Regions from separate parts of the Phytohabitans sp. LJ34 genome, predicted to be linked through region 1. Evidence: riboswitches for the same ligand, from Rfam matches in the RefSeq annotation. Region 1 holds a riboswitch; each other region holds the start of a gene.

Region 1 (7,649 bases):
CCCGAGCGGCCGCAGCACCGCCTGCTGCGCCACCGAGGCCAGCCGGGAGAGCTCGGCGATGCGCTCGGCCTGCCGTTCGCGGATGACGGCGACCGCGGCCGCGATGGCCGTCGCCAGGCCGATGCCCACCACGATGGTCGCGTTGGCCAGCCGGTTTTCCCGCCCGGCCAGGGCGAACGCCCCGCCGACCGCGGTGGCCAGCACGCCCACCCCCAACACCACACGCCACGACGCGAAGGCCGCGGCCAGGAACGGCGCGGCCACGATCAGGCCGATGTAGCGGGCCTCCGAGCCGTCCGCGAGCTCGATCGCGGACACGAGCGCGAGCAGCACAAGGGCCGCGCCGAGGCCGGCGCGGGAACCAGGGCTCAGCGGGCGGCGGCCCGGTGGCAGCAAACGCATGGGTACGCCGAACAGCATGCCTGATCGACGGGCGCGACTGAACGAAGTTGACCCCTCGTCCGATGGGGTTTTGACCGCCTGGTGCAAAGTTCGCGATCGGCTTGGCCGAAGGTTGCCTTTCACCCGGTCATTTCAGGATTTCGTACCGTACCTCGACGTGCCCCTGGTCCAGCGAGGCGATCGCGCGGAAGGCCGCCCGCGACAGGTCGATGCAACGCCCGTCGATGTACGGACCGCGGTCGTTGATCCGCACGATGACCGACTTGCCGTTGTCCGGGTTGGTCACCCGCACTCGCGTGTTGAAGGCCCAGGTCTTGTGCGCGGCCGTCATCGCCTCGGGGTCGAACGTCTCACCGTTCGCCGTGCCCTGCGGCTCGTCGTAGAAGGACGCCCCGCACGAACCGGTGCCGGTGACGACTTCGGTCTTCGTGGTCTTCGGGCTGGGGCTGGTCTTGGGTGTCGTCTTGGTGGGCTCCGCGGCCCGAGCTTTGCCCCGCGATGCCCGCTGCGGCGTCTTCGACGGCGTCGGGGTCGCTTCGATGGTGGGTGCGCTCGTCGTAGGGCCCGCGGTGATCTCTACCGCCTCCGGCGTCCGCGCCCCAACCAACTGGACCGCGCCCACCCCACCCCCGACGAGCAGCGCGCCAACCACGGCCGCCGAGGCCACGGCGCTGACCCGACTCCCCTGGGACCTGCGGTGATGCTTTCCGGTCACCGGCGGACCGTAGCCAGACCGCCACTTCCGATGTCAAAGTGATCTATGGCTTTCGTACGGCTTTGCGGTGAAACGTTCAGCCGATCGAATGAGGGTATGTGGGTCGGTTGTCCAAAGGCGGAAGATAGTTCCTGTGGATGACCTCAGGAAACGCTTGATCCACGCCTTCAGGTGGATCGACCCCGGTCCGGAGAGCACCCACCTGGTCAGCGACATGTCCGGCTGGTGGCGCGACCCCGAGATCATCTCCGCGCTCGGCCCAGCCCTCGCCGACCTGTTCCGCTCGTCGCGCCCGACGGTCGTGGTCTCACCGGAAGTCACCGGATACCTGCTGGGCCCGCTGGTGGCAACGGCGCTGGGCGTCGGCTTCGCCGCCGGTCACAAGGAAGGCGCCGACCGCCAGATCGCCGAGCCCATGACCTGGGCCCGGACGGCGGTCGACTACCGCGGCCGCACCTTGGGCCTGGGTGTGCGCAGCCGGCTGATCAGCCCCGCCGACCGCGTACTGGTGGTCGACGACTGGGTCACGACAGGCGCCCAGGTGAGGGCGCTTTACGACGTCGCTCGCACGCTCGGCGCGGTGCCCGTGGGATGCGCCACGGTGGTCGCCGACTGCGGCGGCGAGGTGACCGCCGACCTGAGCATCAGGTCACTGCTGACCTCAGACGACCTCGCCCCGGACTGACGCCGGCTGCCAGCCCACCGGGTAGCGCCTGGCGGAGTCGGCCAGCTTGGCCCGGGCGACATCGACGAGGTCGATGCCGAGCACATCCGCCAACCGCACCAGGTAGATCACTACGTCGCCCATCTCGGCCGCCACCCTGCCGCCGGCGTCCGGGTCGCCCATCACCCGAGCGGACTCCTCGGGCGTCAGCCACTGGAGCTCGGCGAGCAGCTCACCCACCTCGCCGGCAAGGGCCATGGCAAGGTTCTTCGGCGTATGAAACCGGTGCCAGTCACGGGCGTCGGTGAAGGCACGCACTTCACGCTGGAAGTCGCTCAGGCGGTCGTCCATGGTGACGAGTAAACCCCGCGACAGGCGGCGACGAGGCGGAAGTTGGAGCGGGTGACGGGAATCGAACCCGCACTGTCAGCTTGGGAAGCTGATGTTCTGCCATTGAACTACACCCGCGAGCGGAGACCACTGTACCTGGTCACACGACCGCGGCGCACGCACCTCACCGACCCCAGGCCGAAGCCTCCCAAAGGCGTGCCAATCCGAATTTCCCTATTTTCAAGAACATCGATGCGAGGTAGGTTCGCCGTACCTTGACAGGCGAACCCGGGGAGGGCTTGCGATGCGGGCTTGGCGTGCGGCCGGAGCCATCGTCGCGGCCCTGGCTGTCGTGGGCGGGCCGATGCCACTCATCACCGCGAGCGCCGGCGCGACCTGCCTAACGCCCGCCAAGGCCACCACCGCGACCCGCGACCCCAACCACCTCACCGCCGACCAGGTCCGCGAGCGTGAGCGGCTGACTCAGCAGGCCCTCGCCGCTAAGGGTGGGCCGCGGACGACGGCCACCGTCACGATCCCGGTCATCGTCCACGTCATCTCGGGAGACAGCACCCGAGAAGGCGGCAACATCCCCGACGAGATGGTCACCGCGCAGATCGACGTGCTCAACCGGGCCTATGCGACGGCGACCGAGTTCGCGTTTGAGCTCGTCGAAGTAGACAGAGTGGTCAACCCGGCCTGGTACCCCATCGTCTACGAATCCGCCGCCGAGCGTGCCATGAAGACGGCGCTCCGTGTCGGTGGCATGGAGACGCTCAACCTCTACCTCGGCGACCTCAGCGACAGCCTCCTCGGCTGGGCAACCTACCCCCAGCCGGCGCTCGACCCCAGCGACGGGGTCGTCGTCCACAGCGAGTCACTGCCGGGCGGGACGTCACTGCCCTACAACGAGGGCGACACGGCCGTGCACGAGGTCGGGCACTGGCTCAACCTCTTCCACACGTTCCAAAACGGCTGCACCGAAGACGGCGACCTCGTCAACGACACGCCCGCCGAGGCGTCGCAGGCGAGTGGCTGCCCCGAGGGCCGGGACACGTGCACGGCGGACCCGGGCTTGGACCCGATCCACAACTACATGGACTACAGCACGGACGCGTGCATGCTCGAATTTACGCCGGGGCAGGCATCTCGCATGCTCGCGGGCTGGGACGCGTTTCGCGCGCCGTAGTGGGGGCGGCCGACGGGTCGAGCCACACCTGCACCGCGGGGCGGGCCGGCGGCTCGACCGCGAAGGGGGTGGCGCCATTGCGCCCGTGGCGGGCCAGCATCGCGACGTCGACCGTGAACTCGAACAGCTGCCAATCGACCTGTGGCGCCGCCCGCAGGTGGCCGGCCAGGCGGGCGACCTTGGCGCGGTCGGTGACCACCGTGGCCCGGCCGGCCAGATAGGCCTCGTCGTCGCTGTCTTCCGGTGGGAACGAGTGCAGCGCGTATCGCCCGTCGCGCTCCAGGTCGCGCCGCTTGGGCGAGTCGACCACGAAGCAATACAGCCCGTCGTCCGTGATGACCGGCGAGACCGGGTGGACCCGCGGGCCGCCGTCGGCGCGCACGGTCGCCAGGTAGCCCAGGCCGGGACCGTATTGCAGCATGAGGGCGCGGATCGCCTCCGACAGGCGGGGCTCGTCGGCACTAAAGTCGGACCAGGATGCCATGCCCAACATCCTATCGAACATATGTTCGAGGCAGGTAGTCCCCTATGGTGTGTTGATGCTGCTCTCCGACCGTGACCTCGTGACCGAGATCAAGGCGGGCGGCCTCGCGCTCGATCCCTTCGAGCCGGCGCTGGTCCAGCCCTCGAGCATCGACGTGCGGCTCGACCGGCTCTTCCGCGTGTTCAACAACCACCTGTACACGCACATCGACCCGTCGGTGCAGCAGGACGAGCTGACCTCGCAGGTCGAGGTGCCGCCGGGCCAGCCGTTCGTGCTGCACCCGGGTGAGTTCGTGCTGGCCTCCACGCTGGAGGTCATCTCCCTCGGCGACCAGCTCGCCGGCCGCCTGGAGGGCAAGTCGAGCCTGGGTCGCCTGGGGCTGCTCACGCACTCGACGGCCGGCTTCATCGACCCGGGCTTCAGTGGCCACGTCACGCTCGAGCTGTCCAATGTGGCCAACCTGCCGATCACGCTCTGGCCGGGCATGAAGATCGGCCAGCTCTGCATCTTCCGGCTCTCGTCGCCAGCCGAGCACCCCTACGGCTCGACCGTCTACGGCTCCCGCTACCAGGGCCAGCGCGGCCCCACACCGAGCCGGGCCTGGAAAAACTGGCGCACCTGGCCGACGACCACCTAAAAGATCCACTTCAAGACAAAGATGTGAGCTACCGCGACGTCCGTCGTGGTCCAGACCGCTGCTCCCGCGGCCTCACCCGTCCGCTGTTGGTCTTGCAGCGCGGACGTGGCAGCGGAGGCCGGGGATCTCGGCTCGCCCTGCGAGCCGCCGGCCTGCGCGGTCTCCGGCGGGAGCGGCGGTCCGCAGCTGACGCGGCCCGGGAAATCTGGCCCAAGCAAGAAACGCCCTCCCATCCCGGATGGATGGGAGGGCGTCTCCTTTACTGGCCGGTGCGGTCGCGTGACGGGGGAACACGCGACTGGCGCGGCCACGGGGGTGGGTAACGCTTATCCGGGTCGGCCGTAGCTGTTGATCGGCGCGGCGTTCATCGTGCGCATCCTGATCGGTACGCCGGGTTTGGACGCGTCGACGATGTAGCCGCCGCCAACGTAGATGCCGACATGGTGGAGGTCTGGGTAGTAGAAGATGAGGTCGCCGACCTTCAGGTCGCTCTTGCTGCTGATGGGGTCGACCGTGCCGCGCTGGCGGGCCGCGTTGTGTGGCAGCCCGACGCCGGCGGCCGCCCACGCCTTCATCGTGAGGCCCGAGCAGTCGTACGTGTCGGGGCCTTCGTTACCGAAGACGTAGCCCTTGCCGATCTGCGCGCAGGCGAACTTGGCCGCCTTGGTGCCGGCGCTGCCGTCGTACTCGACGGGGCAGGGTGCCGGCCGGAGCTCGCCGATGCCGCCGCCCTCGCCGTACGCCTCGAGGCGCATCTTCTCCAGCTTGGCGATCTCGCCGTCGATCTGCTTCTTCTTCGCCGCCAGCTGCGCCTCTTCCTCGGTGAGCTGGCCGACGAGCTGGTCGAGCGGTGCCTTCTGCTCCGCGTACTTCGCGCGTAGGTCGACGACCGCCTGGATGTCGGCCTGCGAGCGGCGGGCGAAGACGTCGAGGATCTCGAGCTGGTTGGTGAAGGTGCTGGGCGAACCCGTCGTGAGGACCGCGTTGAGCGCCGAGAAGTTGCCGCCCTTGTACTGCTCGGCCGCGAACTCTCCGACCTTCTGCATCGCGAGGTCGATCTGGAGCTGGAGTGGCGCGATCTTCTTGGCGAGCGCCTGGGCCTTCTGGCGCTTGGCCTGGAGGTCGAGCCGGGTCGCGTTGTGCTTTTCCGCCAGCGGCTCCAGCTTGACCCAGGCAGCGTCGATCTGCTTTTCGATCTCGGCCGGCGTGGGCGCGGCGTGCGCCACGGTGCCACTGGAGAGCACGGTCGCGACAGCGACGAGAGCGGTGATTACGGTGCGACGCGCGGCATAGCGTGCCACCGGAGCCGTTACTCCTTCTCCCTGGCCGCCTACCGGGTTAGCTGACGGGTTCGGGCGGGAGAGCGCGCCCTACCGCTTTCGCGGATTCACCCCGAGGTGCTTGGGTCCCCGGCTCGTTTCTTGGTCCGACTCGGCGGGCTGAGCCGTGGTCTCCCAGGCTGGGAGGCCGACCGCCGGCTCAACGATCCCCAAGGGTAGGAGCGGCCCAATCACCCGCGCAAGCCGTGTGGACAACCCCTTCGGTCCGTATACCGGTTGGTAGCACCGCGTGTATCGAAACGGCCTCAGTCAATGGTTAGGAACACGTCGTCGAGCAGGCCGGCGTACTGGTCGTTGTCGAAGGACACGTTCTTTCCGCCGATTCGCAGTGGCTCGGAATTCACAATGGACACATTCGGTGGCACTGTGACCGCAGCGCGTGGCACGCCATCCACGGCGATCGACAGCAGGCGACCGGAGCGGGCGCAGGCGAGCGCGTGCCACCGCCCGTCGGCCACCGTCACCGGCGCGACCACCCGGTAGATCGTGGTCTTGCTCGCCAGCACGCAGCTCGGCTGGCCCGCCTTACCGTCGACCTGGAGCTTGAGCTGGGTGACGCCGCCGGTCGAAAACCCTTTCTGCACAACGTTCGCGCCGTCGCCCGTGTCCGCCGGCGCCATCAGCACCGAGGCACCGAACCGCACGCCACGGGTGCCCGGGTTGAGCTCGGGCGCGGGCAGGCCTTCGAGGATCACGCGGGGGCAGCCGGGCGCCACGCACCGCGGCGGGAAGCGTGCCGCCCACCCGGCGCCGTGTGGCGTGTAGGCCAGCGTGCCGCGGGGGTTCAGCGGGTACCGCCCGTCAACGTCCGCGACCGGGCCGAGCCACCAGCCGTCGAACGTGTACCGCAACGACAGTGCCGGCTCGCGGTCGGCCGACGGCCGCGCGGAGGCGGCGAGGAGCAGGCTCGCGAGCCCGAAGAGGACAACCGCCAGCCGGCGCGTCGTGTGCATCTTGCGCGACATTGCTCGATTGTGGAGATTCGTGGCGAGACGGACAATCCCCCGGCCGAGGGGCCTGAAGGTTTTTTACGTAGACACGAGATCCGGCGGAATCTATTGACGACAACCACTCGACCCAGCCAGGGTTTCTCCATGCCCAACCTGACAACGCGCATCGCCCTCACCACAGCGGTGGTCGGCGCGGCGACCCTGGTGCCGGCCGTCCCCACCCTCGCGTCCAGCCCGCAGGACACCAGGCAGCAGGAGTACGCGGCCGCCGCGGCGGAGTACGGCGTGCCGGAGAGCGTCCTGCTCGCCGTGTCCTACCTGGAGTCCCGCTGGGACACCAACGCCGGCACGCCCAGCACCAGCGGCGGGTACGGCCCGATGCACCTCACCGACGCCGCGTACGTGACGTCGCTGCCGGGTGGCAACCACCACGACCACGACGGCGAGGACCCGCGCGGCGACGACAGCCGCCAAGCCCGAAACGTCGACTCGGGCGGCGTGCCGGCTCCGGCGCCCGAGGCGCTGCAAACGCTCGACCGGGCGGCGGCGATCACCGGCGCGTCCGAGGAGGCGCTGCGTTCCACCCCGGCGGCGAACATCGGCGGCGGGGCGGCGCTTCTCGCCTCGTACCAGAGAAGCATTGGTGGACCGGCGGGGAGCGTGAGTGACCCGGCGGCCTGGTACGGCGCGGTGGCCAGGTATTCCGGCGCGGACAGTGCCGACGCGGCGGCGGCCTTCGCCGACGAGGTCTTCGCGACGATCAGCGCCGGCGCGACGCGGGTGACCGACGACGGCCAGCGGGTGACGCTCGCGGCGCGCGACGTAGCCCCGGACCGCGGCTGGCTGGCCCGCCTGGGCCTGCGCAAGCTGGCCCGCCCGGACGGACTCGAATGCCCCACCGACATCTCCTGCGAGTGGATCCCGGCGCCGTACCAGGA
Region 2 (7,649 bases), on a different contig from region 1:
GATCAGCACCGAGGCCTACCCGGACTTCGCGCGCACCACGGTGGCGACCGTGCTCAAGCCCGGCGAAAAGCTGCGCGTCGTCAAGATCCTCGCGTACGGCTGGTCGAGCCGCCGCTCGTTCCCGGCGCTGCGCGACCAGGTCGGCGCGGCGATCGCCTCGGCCAAGTTCTCCGGCTGGGATGGGCTCGTCCGCGAGCAGCGCAAGTACCTCGACCAGTTCTGGGACGCGGCCGACGTCCGGCTCGAGGGCGACCCCGAGGTGCAGCAGGCGGTGCGCTTCGCGCTCTTCCACGTGCTCCAGGCCGGCGCACGCGCGGAGATGCGGCCGATCGCCGCCAAGGGCCTCACCGGTCCGGGCTACGACGGGCACGTCTTCTGGGACACCGAGACGTTCGTGCTGCCGGTGCTCACGTACACCCAGCCGGAGGCGGTCACCCACGGCCTGCGATGGCGGCACGCGACGCTCGACCTGGCCCGGGAGCGCGCGCAGACGCTGGGGCTCAAGGGCGCGGCGTTCCCGTGGCGCACGGTGCGCGGGCACGAGTGCTCCGGCTACTGGCCGGCCGGCACCGCGGCCTTCCACATCGGCGCCGACATCGCCGACGCCGTGCAGCGCTACGTCGTAGCGACAGGCGACCACGACTTCGAACGCGAGGTCGGCCTGGAGCTGCTCGTCGACACCGCGCGGCTGTGGCGCTCGCTGGGTCACCACGACCGGCACGGCGTCTTCCACATCGACGGGGTCACCGGCCCCGACGAGTACACCGCGGTGGTTAACGACAACATCTACACCAACCTGATGGCGCAAAAAAACCTCGTCGGTGCCGCCGACGCGGCCCTGCGCCACCCGGAGCAGGCCCGCCGGCTCGGCGTCGACGAGGAGGAGGCAGCGTCCTGGCGCGACGCGGCCACCGCCATGCACGTCCCGTACGACAAGGAGCTGGGCGTACACCAGCAGTGCGAAGAGTTCACCCGGCTCCAGGAGTGGGACTTCGCGGCCACCCCGCCCAGTGGCTACCCGCTGCTGCTCAACTACCCGTACTTCGACCTGTACCGCAAGCAGGTTCTCAAGCAGGCCGACCTGGTGCTCGCCATGCACTGGCGGGGCGACGCGTTCACCCCGGAGCAGAAGGCACGCAACTTCGCCTACTACGAGCAGCGCACCGTCCGCGACTCGTCGCTGTCGACGTGCACCCAGGCGGTCATGGCGGCCGAGGTGGGCCATCTGGAGCTGGCCCACGACTACCTGGGCGAGGCCGCGCTCATGGACCTGCACGACATCCACAACAACACCCGCGAGGGCCTGCACATCGCCGCGCTCGCCGGCGCCTGGCTGGCCGTCGTGGCGGGCCTGGGCGGCATGCGCGACCACGGCGGCAACCTGTCCTTCGCGCCACGGCTGCCCAGCCGGATCAACCACATGGAGTTCTCGCTGCTGTGGCGGGGCCTTCGACTCCGGGTCGCCGTCCAGCCGCACGAGGTGACCTACTCGCTGCGCAACGGCGGCGACGGCGCCAAGCTCGACCTCCTGCACCACGGGGAGCACGTCACGGTCACCAGCGACACCCCGCTGACCCTGGCGATCCCCGCGCTGGCACCGGTGGGCCCCCCGCCGCGCCAGCCCTTCGGCCGGGCCCCCGCCCGCCGCATGCCAGACCAGTAGGCAGACCGAAACGAAGCCCCGCGCCACCGCGCGGGGCTTTTTCGTAGCTCGAATCCTGGGTCAGAGCATCGAGATGTGTACGTGGTTCGTATGGTCGCTGGAGGGATCGCCGCCGGCGCCGCCGTAGGCCCGCCAGCCGGTGGCCGGGGACCAGAACTGGCGGTACCAGATCACGTACATCACGCCGAGACGGTCGGCGTTGCGCACGAAATAGGCGGCGAGGTTGTTGCCGTAGAGCCTGGCGGCACCGGTGGCGTCGCCGCCGAAGCTGTTCCTTTCCGAGGACCAGTCGCAGGCGCGGCCCTTCGGATGCTCGTACGGCCCGCCGGGGCGGTAGCAGCTGACGAAGCGGTCGAAGCCCAGCCGCTGGGTTTCCTTGAGCATGTGCAGCGTGCGCGGCGTGATGCAGCGGCCGGTCGTGGGGTCGCCGGCGGTGCAGCCCTGCGGGGAGAAGCCGCCGTTGCTGTTGCGGGGCGCGGGCCGGGCCACCGGGGAGGTGGCGCTGACGAAGCCGCCGGTCGCCTTGCCGCCGACCAGTTGGAGCGCCTTTTCCGCTTCGGACTTCTGCTTGGCCATGATGGCGAGCTGCTTCTGCTCTTCCTTGAGCTCGGCGTCAATCGCCGCCTTGGCGCGATCGGCCTGGTCGAGGGCGGCGTTGAGCCGGGCCAGGCGTGCGTTGTCGCGGGCGGCGAACAGGTCGAGGGTGGCCGCCCGCTGGAGGAACTCGTCGGGGGAGGAGCTGTTGAGCAGCACGCTCATCGGGCCGATGCGGCCGTTGCGGTAGGAGGCGGCGACCAGGAGCTGGATCTCGGGCTCCATCGCCTTGACCTTCTCCTGGGCCTGGTTCAGCTGGAGTTGGAGCTGTAGCTGCCGGCCGCGCGACTTGTTGACGGCGTTGCGGGCTTCGATGTATCCCTTGCTCGTTTCGGACAGCACGTCCCGCAGCAGCGGCGAGCTGCCCTCGTCACCGGGGTTGGGTTTCGGGGCGGCCGACGCGCCGAGCGGTCCTAGCGTCACCCCGGAAAGCAACGCGGCCGCCGAGGCGACCAGGGCTACGGCCAGCGACCAGCGCCGGCGACGTACGGGTGGCGTCATACGCGATTCCTCCCATCGGCCGCCGGCCGGGTTAGCTGACGGATTCGGGACGGAAGGATCCCTACCGCGGACCGCGGATTCACCCCAGTAACCTGGTTCCCCGACTCGCCCTGGGCGGGCGATTAGGCGGCGGTGTGCCGCCGACGCCGTGGGGGCGCCGCCGCGCGGCAGACCGCCGAAGAGCTTACCTGATCGACAGTGGACTCAGGCAGCGCTCTGACCAGGGAAAAGATTCGGTAGCCGCGTGTGGTTAATCGATGACGCGTGGTTCACTCGCGTTTCCTTCATTCCACAGTCGATCGAGGCCGGTCACACAGTAGGTGCGTGGCGCCTCGCTCTTCGTGGTGTCGGTCCATGTGGTGTCGCGGGTCGTGGCCACCAGTCGGGCCGCTTCACCGTCGACCCGGTAGACCGCGTAGCTTGCCGCGTCGCCATCCCAACGCAGGCGGGCACCGTCGACCTCCAGCTCCGGGGCCGGCGGGCGTTTGCCGGGCAGGTGTGCCATCGCCGGCACCAGCGCCGGCTCGGCGTAGTGGGCGGCCGCGTACCGGGACACCGCCCCGAGCCGGTCCGCCTTCACCTGGCGCGCGCTGAAGTGCACGCTGCCGGTGACCCGGTACTTGCGGTTGAGGGCGAGCTGCTTGTCGAGCTGGCCCGGGTCGCGCCACGCGCCTTTCTGCCCGATGCGGTAGTCGGCCTGGCCGACGTAGAGCTGCACCGGGCTGTCGGCCACCAGGTCGGACCACCAGGGCAGCAGCTTGGCGTAGTCGGCGATCGCGAAGCCGATGTGCCAGTACAGCTGCGGCACGATGTAGTCGACCCACCGCTCCTGCACCCAGCGTCGCGTGTCCGCGTAGATCGCGTCGTAGCTTTGCAGTCCTCGGGTGGGCGAGCCGAGCGGGTCGGTCGAGGCGTTGCGCCAGATGCCGAAGGGGCTGATGCCGAACTTCACCCACGGCTTGGCCGCTTTGATCCGTTCGTTGGTCTCCTTGACGAGCAGGTTGACGTTGTCGCGGCGCCAGTCGGCCTTGTTGTTGATGCCCCGGCTGTGTGCCTTGAACGCGGCCGCGTCGTTGAAGTCCTCGCGCCCCTTCGGGTAGGGGTAGAAGAAGTCGTCGAAGTGCACACCGTCGATGTCGTACCGGTTGACCGCGTCGAGGATCGAGTCCTCCACAAACTTGCGCGCCTCCGGGATGCCGGGGTTGTAGTGCAGCCGGCTGCCCTTGCCCTTGGCCGGGTAGGGCACCGCCCAGTCGGGGTGCGCGCGCAGCGGATGGTTGGGCGGCAGCTCCGCGAAGACGCCGGAGCGGCTCGCCTTGTACGGGTTGAACCAGGCGTGGAACTCCATGTTGCGGGCGTGCGTTTCGGCGATCATGAAGGCCATCGGGTCCCACCCCGGACCTTGCCCGTCGCTTCGCCCGGTCAGGTAGTACGACCACGGTGCGTAGTCGGACTGCCAGAACGCGTCGCCGGCCGGCCGCACGTGCACGAAGACCGCGTTGTGGCCGCGCCGCTGTGCCAGGTCGAGCCAGCCCCGGTACTCCGCCTTGACCTGATCCTCGGGTAGGCCGGGGCGGCTGGGCCAGTCGGTGTTGTTGACGGTGGTCAGCCACATGCCCCGCAGTTGGCGGTCGGCGGTGAGCGCGTGGCCGGCGCAGGTGCTGGTCACGGCGGCGGGCTCGGGGGCGGCACCTGGCCGGGTCTGCCAGCGAGCGATACCGACAGTGACGAGCACGGCGACCGCCAGCAGCACGGCTAGCTGGACCCGGGGGCGATGGTCCACCGCACCACTATGCCGTGACATCCCGGGATGGCGAAATGTCGTGCAACCGGCAACGGATGTCCATGCGTCTACGGGGTGATTGGTCGCGGCGAAGGAGGCACGGCGTGTTTGGGTACAAATCACGCATCGCGATCGCGATCGCGGCGCTGCTCCTGCCGATCGTCCCGCAACCGGCCGCCGCGTCCACTGTGGAGCCTGGGCCGTTGCCGGCCGGTCAGACCTACACGGTCACGCTGCTGAGCGGTGACGTGGTGACCGTGCACACCCGCGAGACCGGGTGCCCGGTGGTGAGCGTGCGACCAGCGACACCGGACGGCGTGCTCCAGCGCTCCTGCGGCCCCGACGGGCACGTGCGGGTGATCCCCGGCCGGGTCGCCTCGCTGGTCGGCGGGGTGCTCGACGAGGCCCTGTTCGACGTGACGACGCTGATCCTCCAGGGGTACGACGACGCCCGTACCAAGGAACTGCCGTTGATCGTGCGACCCGGCACGCAGGCGGCCGCCTCGCGGGCGCCGCTGGCGACGAGCCTGCGTGCCAAGCGTGACCTGCCCAGCGTGGCCGCGGTGGCCGGACGGCAGCCCAAGGCGTCCGGTGCCGCGCTGGTGAGCGCGCTGCCAGCGGCGGGCGCGCGGGTGTGGCTGGACCGCCGGGTGCGCGCCACGGCCACCACCACGACCCTCGACCGCCGGGTGCGCGCCACGGCCACCACCACCGCGACCCTCGACCGCAACATCACCCAGGTCGGCGCGCCGCGCGCCTGGGCCAGCGGGTACACCGGAGTGGGCGCGAAGATCGCGGTGCTCGACACCGGTGTGGATCCGAACCACCCCGACCTGGCCGGGCGGATCGCGGAAAAGGTCGACTTCACGGTCGAGGGCGGCGACGCGGTCGACCGGCACGGCCACGGCACCCACGTGGCGTCCATCGCGGCCGGCTCCGGCGCGGGTGCGCGCGGCGAGCGCAGCGGCATCGCGCCCGGCGCCACCCTGCTCGTGGGCAAGGTGCTCGGCGACGACGGCGGCGGCTTCGACTCCCAGGTCATCGCCGGCATGGAGTGGGCCGCCGCGCGCGCCGACGTGGTCAACATGAGCCTGGGCGGCTGGGAGCCGAGCGACGGCACCGACCCGATGTCGCAGGCCGTGGACACGTTGACCAAGCAGCACGGGACGCTGTTCGTGGCGGCCGCGGGCAACGACGGGTACGCCGACCGCCTCATCACCGCACCGGCCGCGGCGACCAGCGCGCTCACCGTCGGCGCGGTCGACGGCGGCGACCGCCTCGCCGCCTTCTCCAGCCGCGGCCCGGTGATCAACACCAACGCCGCCAAGCCGGAGATCGTCGCGCCCGGCGTCGACATCGTCGCCGCCCGCGCGGCCGGCACCGCGATGGGCCGCGTGATCGACGACCGGTACACCGCCACCTCCGGCACCTCGATGGCCGCACCCCATGTGGCCGGCGCGGCGGCGCTGCTCGTGCAGCGGCACCCCGACTGGGATGCCGGGCGGCTCAAGGCGGCGCTGGTGGGCGCGGCCGACCCGCTGCCCGGCGCCGACCCGTACGAGGTGGGCGCCGGCCGGCTCGACGTGGTCGGTGCCTTCGACGACGTGGTCGGCGGCCAGTCCGTGGTCAACCTCGGCGCGTCATCGCCATCCACAACGCTGACCTGGACCAACACCGGCAAGGCGATGGTCGCGCTCGCGCTGGACGTGCGCGTGGTGGACCGGCGGGGCGGATCCTTCCGGGCCGCGACGGTCTCGCCGCGGGTGCTGACCATCCCGGCCGGCGCCACCGGCTCGGCGCACCTGAGCATCGACAGGTCGCGGCTGGCACCCGGCTTCTACGCGGCCAGGGTCGGCGGCACGCTGGTCACCTTCTCCGTCGAGCCGCCGAGTCACGAGCTGACGCTCACGATGACCACGCTGCCCGACCCGCCGGACGCTTCGGATATTTCGGCCTTCGGCACCATCGTCAACCTCGACGACCCCGCGGCCTACGCGGTCCGCTTCGACCTCTCGCCCGGAGGCACCATCCGGATCCGGGTACCGGCGGGGCGGTACAGCGTGGTCGGATCGGTGTGGGAGTTCGGCGAACGGGAGCGCATGGCGCTCACCGGCGACCCCGACGTCACGGTCGACCGCGACACCGCGGTGGTGCTCGACGCCGCCTCGGCCCGCCCGGTCGGCATGGCGATCGAGGGCGTGCAGACCGAGGCCAGCGCGCTGGGCATCCTCTACGAGCAGCGCGGCCGCCGCGGCAGCGGCTGGGACGACTTCGCCTACGCCTGGGGCGAGGGTGCCCGCCGGCAGAGCGTGTTCGCGGTCCCCATGGAGCAGCCAGGCGTCGGCGAGTTCCGCGCGTACACGGCGGCCGGGCTCAACGCCGCCGGACCCGTGCTGTACGACGTGATCCACACGCACCCGTCCGGCCTGTCCGACTTCCTGCCCGTGGTCGGTACGGCCTCGCTGATCCGGATCGACCAGCGTTTCCACCGGCTCGACACACCGGACGCCGTGACCGGCCACAAGCGGTACGGCCTGGCGCCCTCCGGCCTCATCGTGCTGGAAGACTTCGCCACCGACGTCAGCGGTGATCGAGTGGACTACCTCTCGCCCGGGTACGCCTGGATCGACGAGGCCTTCTACGCGGACGGGGTGGTGACCCAGGAGCCGACCCGCACGTACGCGCCGGGCAGCCGGCACGAGAAGGTCTGGGTGCGGCAGCCGCTGCGCCCCGACTGGTACGACGCGGTCGACCCCTCGCCCAGCGACTGCGTGCCCACGCCGCCCAGCCGCACCCGCGGCAACCTGCACATCCAGCTCGTCGAGCTGACCGACCAGCATCAGCGCTTCGCCTGCTTCGACTGGGGCGCTGACGTACAGCGGCGGCTGGCCCTGTACCGCAACGGCACGCTGCTCGGCTCCACCGCGAGCACCATCGCCGACTTCGCCGTACCCGCGCCCGCGGCCACCTACCGGTTGACCTACGACCTGGACACGAGCGCGCTGCTGCCCGTGTCGACGCGGGTGAACACCGCGTGGACCTTCCGCTCGGCGGCGCCCGCGGGAACGGCGAGCGCGCCGCTGCCGCTGCTGTCGGTGGACTACGCGT
Region 3 (7,649 bases), on a different contig from region 1:
GGCATGGAGGGCTACCCGCAGCTGCGCATCCGGCTCGCCGCCGAGGCCGCGCGCCGGGTCGAGCCGCCGGACGCGCGCGTGGTCGGCGGCGACATCCCGCCCGGTGCCGACCTGGCCCAGATCATCGCGACGATCTCGTTCAACGACGCCCGCGCGGTGGAGGAGACGGCCGAGCAGCTCGACCCCGCCGTCTGCGAGCAGGTGGTCGACGCCATCAACAGTGCCGGCAGGGTAGACATCTACGGCGCCGCCGCGAGTGGTTTCGTCGCCTCCGACTTCCAGCAAAAGCTGCACCGCATCGGGCGCACCGCGTTCGCCTGGCCGGACGTGCACCTCGCGCTCACCTCGGCCGCGCTGCTCGGCAAGGGTGACGTGGCGATGGGCATCTCGCACTCCGGCACCACCTCCGACGTCATCGAGGTGCTCCAGCAGGCCCGCGCGCGGGGCGCCACCACGGTCGCCCTGACCAACTTCCCCAGATCCCCGATCACCGAGGTGGCCGACTTCGTGCTCACCACGGCGGCGCGCGAGACCACGTACCGATCGGGTGCGATGGCCAGCCGCCTGGCCCAGCTGACCGTCGTCGACTGCCTCTTCGTCGGCGTCGCGGCCCGCAACCGGACCAAGGCGCGCCGCGCGCTCGAGGTCACCGCCGAGGCCGTGCAGACCCACCGCGTGGGTGCGGCCCGGCGGTCCCGGTGACGGCGGAAGCGGACGGGCGCGCGGTCGTCCGGGTCGGCTCGCCGACCGAGCGCCGCAACCCGGACAGCGTCGACCTGGACCTGATGTCGACCCGCGACGTCGTACGGGTCATCAACGAGGCCGATCGCACCGTGCCGACCGCGGTGGCGGCCGTGCTCGACGAGATCGCGGCCGCCGTCGACCTGGCGGTCGTGGCGATCCGCTCCGGTCGCCGGGTGCACTACTTCGGCGCGGGTACCTCCGGACGGCTGGGAGTGCTCGACGTGGCGGAGCTGCCGCCGACGTTCAACTCGCCGGAAGACTGGTTCTGCGCCCATCTCGCCGGCGGCACCGGGGCGGTCTTCCGGCCGGTCGAGGACGCGGAGGACAGCGACGGCGGCGGCGAGCGCGAGGCCGCCGACTGCGTGCACGCCGGCGACCTCGTGGTGGGGCTGGCCGCGAGCGGGCGCACCCCGTACGTGCTGGGCGCGCTGCGCGCCTCGCGTGCGGCGGGTGCCGGCACCGTGCTGGTGGCCGCCGACCCCGCCGCCGCGGCGGCCGCCGAGGTGGACGTCTTCATCGGCGTGGACACCGGGCCGGAGGTGGTGACCGGCTCCACCCGGATGAAGGCGGCGACCGCGCAGAAGCTGGTGCTGAACGCCTTCTCCACCGCGGTGATGGTGCGGCTCGGCCGGGTCTACTCCAACCTGATGATCGACATGGTCGCCACCAACGCGAAGCTGCGCGGCCGCATGATCTCCATCCTGGAGGAGGCCACCGGGTACGGCGAGGAAGCCTGCCGCCGGGCCCTCGCCGACGCGGACGGCGACCTCAAGGCCGCTCTTGTGGCGCTCGTCTCGGGCGCGAGCGTGGCCGACGCACGGGGCGCGCTGGCGCGCTCGGCGGGTCAGGTGCGGGGTGCCGTCGCCCTGCTCGCCACCGGTCGGGCGTGACGACCGTCACGGTTGAGATGGATGCCGAGCGGGCTTGAGTTAGCGCCGTTGAGGGCCGGGTAATCCTTGATCCGACAGTGAACCGGCGTCGGCGTACGTGCGTACTGTGAAGTGACGAGGATCGCAGACAGGTAGTGACCCGGATCGCTGTGCCTTATGGAGCTCGGATGTTGTCATTATTCGGGCGAAGTATGCACAGCGGCCGCCCAATCCACCACCGGGTCGGACCCCGAACGTCCTGATGAGGGCAGTGCACAGCAACTATGCACCGCGCTCTCAGCTAGTACTCAGGCATTCGTGACACTTTCGACTCAGCAGATGGAATCCCTTACGCGTCTCATCTGTTGTGTAGGTGTCAGCACCGCGGGGGATAGCGGAAGTTACGGGGGAGGGCTGATGAACGTGGGGACCGCAGGCAAGAGAGCAAGAGGGGCGAACGAGGGGATCGTGAGCAACGTGGAAAGCAATGTGGTGATGCGCACCGACGAGGTCGCCGAAGAGCGCGACCTGGTTGGCGTCTACCTACACGAGATCTCCCGGACGCCACTGCTCGACGCCGCCACCGAGGTCGACCTCTCGAAGGCCATCGAGGCCGGGCTCTACGCCGAGCACCTGCTCGACGAGGGGCAGATCCCGAAGGGCGTCGGCCAGGAGGAGCTCGAGCGCATCGTCTTCGAGGGCGAGCGCGCCAAGGACCTCTTCATCCGGGCCAACCTCCGGCTGGTCGTGTCGATCGCCCGCCGCTACGTGCGGTCGGGCATGCCGATGCTCGACCTGATCCAGGAGGGCAACACCGGCCTGGTGCGCGCCGTGGAGAAGTTCGACTACGAGCGCGGTTTCAAGTTTTCGACGTACGCGACGTGGTGGATCCGCCAGGCCATCAGCCGGGCGATCGCCCAGCAGGAGCGCACCGTGCGGCTGCCGGTGCACCTCGTCGAAGACGTCAACCGGATGCGTAACGTGGCTCGCCAGCTGACCCGCGAGCTCGGCTCCGACCCGGAGCCGGAGCAGATCGCGGTGGCGCTGGGCGTGCCGGTGGAGCGGGTGCACGAGCTGGTGCGCTGGTCGCAGGACACCGTGTCGCTCGACACGCCGGTCGGCGACGACGGCGACACCAACCTCGGTGACCTGGTGGCCGACAGCGACGCGCCGTCGCCCGAGGAGGTCGTGCTGACCGCCCTCGAGCGGCAGCGGATCGAGGGCCTGCTCAACCACCTCGACGACCGGTCGGCCGGCATCATGCGGGCCCGCTACGGCCTGGAGGACGGGCGCGAGCACTCGCTCACCGAGGTCGCCTCGCGCTTCTCCCTCTCCCGCGAGCGGATCCGCCAGCTGGAGATCCAGGCGCTGGGCCGGCTGCGCGAGCTGGCTCGGGCCGAGGGCCTCCAGGCCGCCTGACACACACCCCCCACCATCTGCCCGCTGAGCGGCCGGTGTCCGAATAGGACACCGGCCGCTCGCCCGTCTATGCGGCCACCAGGGTGTCTTCCGGCTGCCACGAGCGGGCGGTGCGCACGTAGTAGGCCCACCAGCCGATCGAAGACCCGTATGCCGCGCGCAACTCGGCGGGGCTGGGCGGTGGGTTGCCATACACCGCGCGAGCGGCGTCTTCGAACTGGGGCATGTGGAGCGGCACGCCATCGGGGCGGCCGAGCACGCGCAACAACAGCGCGTGCGCGGTGAACGCGCCGACGCCCGGCAGGGCCAGCAGCGCCTTGCGAACGTCCTCATACGGCCCGGTGCGGAGCCACTCCTCGTCGAGCGAGGCCACCCCCTCGACCACCTCGCGCAGGCGGCGGGCGCGCAGCCGATTGCCCGCGAAGCGGACGAGATCGGCGTCGTCTCGCGCGGCGACCGTGGCGAGCGAAGGGAACGCGACGTGCTCCACCCCGTCGAGCGTCAGGGACGGCCCGAGCTCGGCGGCCACCCGGCGCTTGCGGGCCGCCGCATACCACTGGGTGCTCCGCTGGACGAGCGCGAAGTAGACCGCGCCCTCGGCGAGCGAGGAGAAGCGCACCTGGTGTAGCCCGTGCGCGGCGCGCAGCAGCCCGGCCATGGCCGGGTCGCGCCCGGCGACGTCGAGGAAGGCACCGAGGTCGTCGTCGAGGCCGAGCCACCGCCCGACGGCGCGATGCACCACCGCCCGCTCGGTGGGTAAGAGGTGGCGGTCGGCGTGGAGGGTGAGCACGACGCCCGGACCCTCGGAAGCAGGCCCGACGTCGGCGACCACCGCCTCGGAGCCGAGCAGGAACGCCTTGCGCACCCGGCCCCCGGAGATCACATGGCCACCGGCGCAGGGCGCGAAGCCGGCCAGGGCGCGCAGGGACAGGTCGAACGAGAACGGCTCGGTGGCCGCCAGAAAGACTTCGGTCATGCCTCGACGGTGAACCCGCGGTACGACACTTCCGGCCGGCCCGTCCTCCCGCCGATCAAGGACTTGTGCGCCGATCGAGGGCTGCCGACGGCGCGTCCGCGATGGACCCGCCGCAAGCCGCCCTCGATCGGCGCACTTGAAGATTTATCTGACTCTGCCGTAGCCGTACGGGGTCATCATGTCGACCGATGCCAGCTCGACGCTCTCGCCGGCCTGCGGCGCGTGGATCACCTTGCCGCTGCCCACGTAGATCGCGACGTGGCCGAGACCGTTGTAGAAGACGAGGTCGCCCGCCTGGAGGGAGCCGCGGCCGATGTGTGCCACCACGTCCCACTGCATCGCGGCGTTGTGCGGCAGCGACTTGCCGGCCGCTCGCCAGGCGGCGAGCGTGAGGCCCGAGCAGTCGTACCCGCTGGAGCTCTCGCCGGCCCAGACGTAGGGCGTGCCGATCGCGTTGTACGCGAACCGCACCGCCACGCCCGCCTTACCGGAGATCGAGGGGATCGACCCGGTGTAGCCGCCGCTGGAGGTGGTGGCCGAGCCGTACGCCTCCTCGCGCATCTTGTACAGCTTGTCGAGGTCGCCCTCGATCTTCTTCTTGCCGGCCGCGAGCTCCTTGAGCTGGGCGGTCTGCTTGGCCTGGGTGGCGTCGAGCGTCGCCTTCTGCTCGGTGAACCGGCGCTCGGCCTCGGTGAAACCCTCCAGCTGCCGCTTGCGGTCGCGGGCCAGCTGGTCGAGCATGCCGAGCCGGTCGGCGAGCGGCCCGCTGCCGTTCAGCAGGGCGCTCGCGGTGCCCACCTGGCCCGTCCGGTACGCCACCGAAGCCATCTGGCCCACCTCGGTGTCCGCCTTGGCGAGCTGGGCCTCCAGCGGGCCCATCTTGGCGCTGAGCGCCGTGGCGGCGGCCTTGGTCTGCTTGAGCTGCTCGTTGAGCTTGTTGTACGACTCGACGACCTTCTCCAGCTCGGTGGATGCCTTGTTGATCTGCTCCGTCAGCTCGCTCGGCGACGGCTCGGCCTGTGCGGCCGCTGCCGGCACGGTCAGCCCGATCCCGAGCCCGATCAGCACGAGGGCGTGGAGCAGCTTCCGCGCGGAAGACAAACGGTGAACCCTTCTTCCCCAACGCCGCCTACCGGGTGAGCGAGCTTGCGCGCGACCCATCAAACTCGGCAGCTTGCGCTAGCGGCGGCTCGCCGCGAGCGGCGAGGCGACGTGAGCTGACGGATTCGGGCGGGAAGATCGCCCTACCGGGTCCGCCGAGGGGCGGGCGGGCCGCGGATTCACCCCAGTGCATTCGGTGGGTCCCCAACTCGCTGACGGAGAGTAATCGTCGTGCGATTAGGCGGCACCGGACCGGCGTCACCCGGGGGAGTGACTGACTACCGGACCAGCGGCTCCAACCTAGCGTCGGGGCCGGGCGGGCGAAAGTGGCGGAAGGATGACTTGTGACGGACGCCCGCGAACGGGGCGAATGTCTGTGTCACTCTAAGTGATTAGGTCGTACACCCAGGTCGGTCGGCCAGACGGGTGAAGGGCGATTTGTCGGTCTACGCGTTGGGTGGGCGACGGCGCTGACAAATCGGATATGCGGGCCTGAAAGCCCCGCGATGCAGCTAGCCGACCGCTGCCAATCTGCCAGGTGGCTGATTGCACCCCTTCCCTCGACTAGATGGCATCTCGCACAATGGCAGCAGGGCCCTTGAGGTTGCTGAAGCGGCACTTGATCGCCAGACGGAACAGAGCGAGAAAGACGATCGGCACCTGGCTGCCACCAGGTGCCGATCTCAAGAACCACCACACCAGCCCGCCTCACGAGCCGTAGGAGGCATTGAAGTGCAGACTACTCGCTACCCCGCGCGGTCACCAGCAGCACAGCCCGTAACGCAAGCAGACGTAACGAGCCCGAAACCGCCTGCTCCGCTGTACCAACAGCCCGGCATCCTGGTTACCCGCGACTGGTTCATCGTCGGTGGGCGCCGGTTCCCGGTCGGCGAGCTCAGGCACCTGCACACGGCCCGAGGCCCAGCACATCAGCTCACCGTGCGGTCGGTGACGGTGACCGCGATCGTGCTGGCCGCCATCGGGATCACGCTCGGCATGACCACCGAGCTCAACCACCTGAGTGCACAGGCCTACCTGGCGCTCACGGCGGTGGCGTTCGTCCCATTCCTCGTGGCGACGATCGGCCACCGCCTGCGGCCGCGGGCCTACGAGCTGTGGGGCGAGTTTCGCGGGATGACGGTGCTGCTCTTCAGCAGCGACGAGGAGCGGCAGTACGGGCAGGTCACCCGGGCGCTGCTCCGGGCGCAAGAGGCATACCGGCTCGGCGGGCTGGCCGAGCCGCTGGTAACGATGAACATCTGGCGCATGCGCTAGCCATAGAGACTTCGTCCCGAGTTCGGCCGCCGCGCGGCAAAGCGGGTCAACGGCGGACGAGGGGCGCGGTGGGGCCGGGGGGCCACACCGATCGTGGGCGGGCTCAGTCGAGCTCGCCCACGATCCGTTTGATCATGTCCTGGGTCTCGGTCGGGCTCAGCGCCATCTCGCGCAGCCGGTCAAACTCGTGCCGGTAGGGCTTTACCAGGTCGGGCTGGTCGACCACGTCGTCGCCGAGGCCGTTTTCCAGGTACATCACGGCGTCGTCGGTCGGGTCGGGAAACTCCAGGATCGCGAACGGGTTGGGAAAGCCGTCGACGCCCGCCGCGAACGGCAGCACCTGGATGGTGATGTTGGGCTCGCCGCACAGCGAGACGAGCCGCTCCAGCTGCTCCCGCTTCGTACGCGGGTCGCTGGCGATGCGCCGCACGACCGCCTCGTCGATCACCGCGGTGATGTGTGGCGGGTCGTCCTTGCCCAGCACCTCCCGCTGGCGGGCGAGCCGCACCGCGATCTGGCTCTCCTCGTCGGCGCCCGGCTGGCGGCGCAGCGCCTTGGCCGCGTAAGCCTCGGTCTGGAAGAGCGCGGGGAGCTTGGTGGGCGTGTAGCAGAGCACCGACGAGGTCTCCGCCTCCAGCCCGATGTAGGCCGTGTACGGCGCGGGGAGGGCGCCCGCGTACGACGACCACCACCGGCGCACCCGCGACGAACGGGCCAGCCCGACGAGCTCGTCGACCCGCGGCTTGTCGGTCACCCCGTAGAGCCGCAGCAGGGCGCGCGCGTCGATGGGCGAGACGCCGACGGCACCTGACTCGATCCGGATGATCTTCGACAGGGACCAGTCCATCTCCGTGGCAACCTGCTCCTGCGTGAAGCCTGCCGCCTCACGCGCCGCGCGCAACGCGGACCGCAACCGTCGCCGACCAACGGTGGGTCCATATGTCGCAGTCATGCCGCCGCTCCTGCGTTGTTTCGCCGATCAGCCGAGCTGGTCGGCCATCTTGGTGATCTTTTCGAGGGACTCGTCGGGCTGGAGGGACATCTCCCAGAGTCGGTCGAACATCTGCTGATACGCCGCTACGTCGGTGGGGCGGTCGAGCACGTCTTGGGCGAGCACTCCCTCGAGATAGACGATGTCGGTGTCGTCATCGTCAGGGAAGCGCAGGATCACGAACGGGCCTTGAGGGGCGTAGTCGCCCGCCGTGAACGGGAGCACCCTGATCGTCACCTGGGCGCGCCGTCCGACGTCGGCCAGGTGACGCAGC

What was found. Region 1 has a riboswitch for cyclic di-AMP ahead of ACTMTJ_RS11245 (C40 family peptidase). Riboswitches for the same ligand answer to the same signal wherever they lie in the genome.
Region 2: it holds a riboswitch for cyclic di-AMP, as region 1 does, so the genes downstream of both, ACTMTJ_RS00525 (coiled-coil domain-containing protein) here and ACTMTJ_RS11245 (C40 family peptidase) in region 1, are expected to answer to the same signal.
Region 3: it holds a riboswitch for cyclic di-AMP, as region 1 does, so the genes downstream of both, ACTMTJ_RS23440 (NlpC/P60 family protein) here and ACTMTJ_RS11245 (C40 family peptidase) in region 1, are expected to answer to the same signal.

What each region holds. Positions count from the first base shown of each region.
Region 1 is NZ_JBQHDG010000005.1:268,635-276,283, reverse strand. Features, by position in the region: gene ACTMTJ_RS11285 (PP2C family protein-serine/threonine phosphatase) at 1-420, opposite strand, end outside; gene ACTMTJ_RS11280 (septal ring lytic transglycosylase RlpA family protein) at 530-1,117, opposite strand; gene ACTMTJ_RS11275 (phosphoribosyltransferase family protein) at 1,206-1,802, shown strand; gene ACTMTJ_RS11270 (nucleotide pyrophosphohydrolase) at 1,779-2,132, opposite strand; tRNA gene ACTMTJ_RS11265 (tRNA-Gly) at 2,176-2,249, opposite strand; gene ACTMTJ_RS11260 (zinc metalloprotease) at 2,416-3,300, shown strand; gene ACTMTJ_RS11255 (pyridoxamine 5'-phosphate oxidase family protein) at 3,242-3,784, opposite strand; gene dcd (dCTP deaminase) at 3,840-4,421, shown strand; gene ACTMTJ_RS11245 (C40 family peptidase) at 4,748-5,722, opposite strand; cyclic di-AMP (ydaO/yuaA leader) riboswitch at 5,733-5,868, opposite strand; gene ACTMTJ_RS11240 (LamG-like jellyroll fold domain-containing protein) at 6,007-6,726, opposite strand; gene ACTMTJ_RS11235 (N-acetylmuramoyl-L-alanine amidase) at 6,856-7,649, shown strand, end outside.
Region 2 is NZ_JBQHDG010000001.1:106,848-114,496, forward strand. Features, by position in the region: gene ACTMTJ_RS00520 (glycoside hydrolase family 65 protein) at 1-1,663, shown strand, start outside; gene ACTMTJ_RS00525 (coiled-coil domain-containing protein) at 1,724-2,758, opposite strand; cyclic di-AMP (ydaO/yuaA leader) riboswitch at 2,763-2,897, opposite strand; gene ACTMTJ_RS00530 (glycoside hydrolase family 10 protein) at 3,009-4,541, opposite strand; gene ACTMTJ_RS00535 (S8 family peptidase) at 4,646-7,649, shown strand, end outside.
Region 3 is NZ_JBQHDG010000013.1:127,765-135,413, reverse strand. Features, by position in the region: gene ACTMTJ_RS23460 (MurR/RpiR family transcriptional regulator) at 1-702, shown strand, start outside; gene murQ (N-acetylmuramic acid 6-phosphate etherase) at 699-1,634, shown strand; gene ACTMTJ_RS23450 (sigma-70 family RNA polymerase sigma factor) at 2,031-3,032, shown strand; gene ACTMTJ_RS23445 (DNA-3-methyladenine glycosylase family protein) at 3,100-4,008, opposite strand; gene ACTMTJ_RS23440 (NlpC/P60 family protein) at 4,153-5,109, opposite strand; cyclic di-AMP (ydaO/yuaA leader) riboswitch at 5,221-5,313, opposite strand; gene ACTMTJ_RS23435 (DUF6232 family protein) at 5,842-6,384, shown strand; gene ACTMTJ_RS23430 (helix-turn-helix domain-containing protein) at 6,488-7,336, opposite strand; gene ACTMTJ_RS23425 (helix-turn-helix domain-containing protein) at 7,364-7,649, opposite strand, start outside.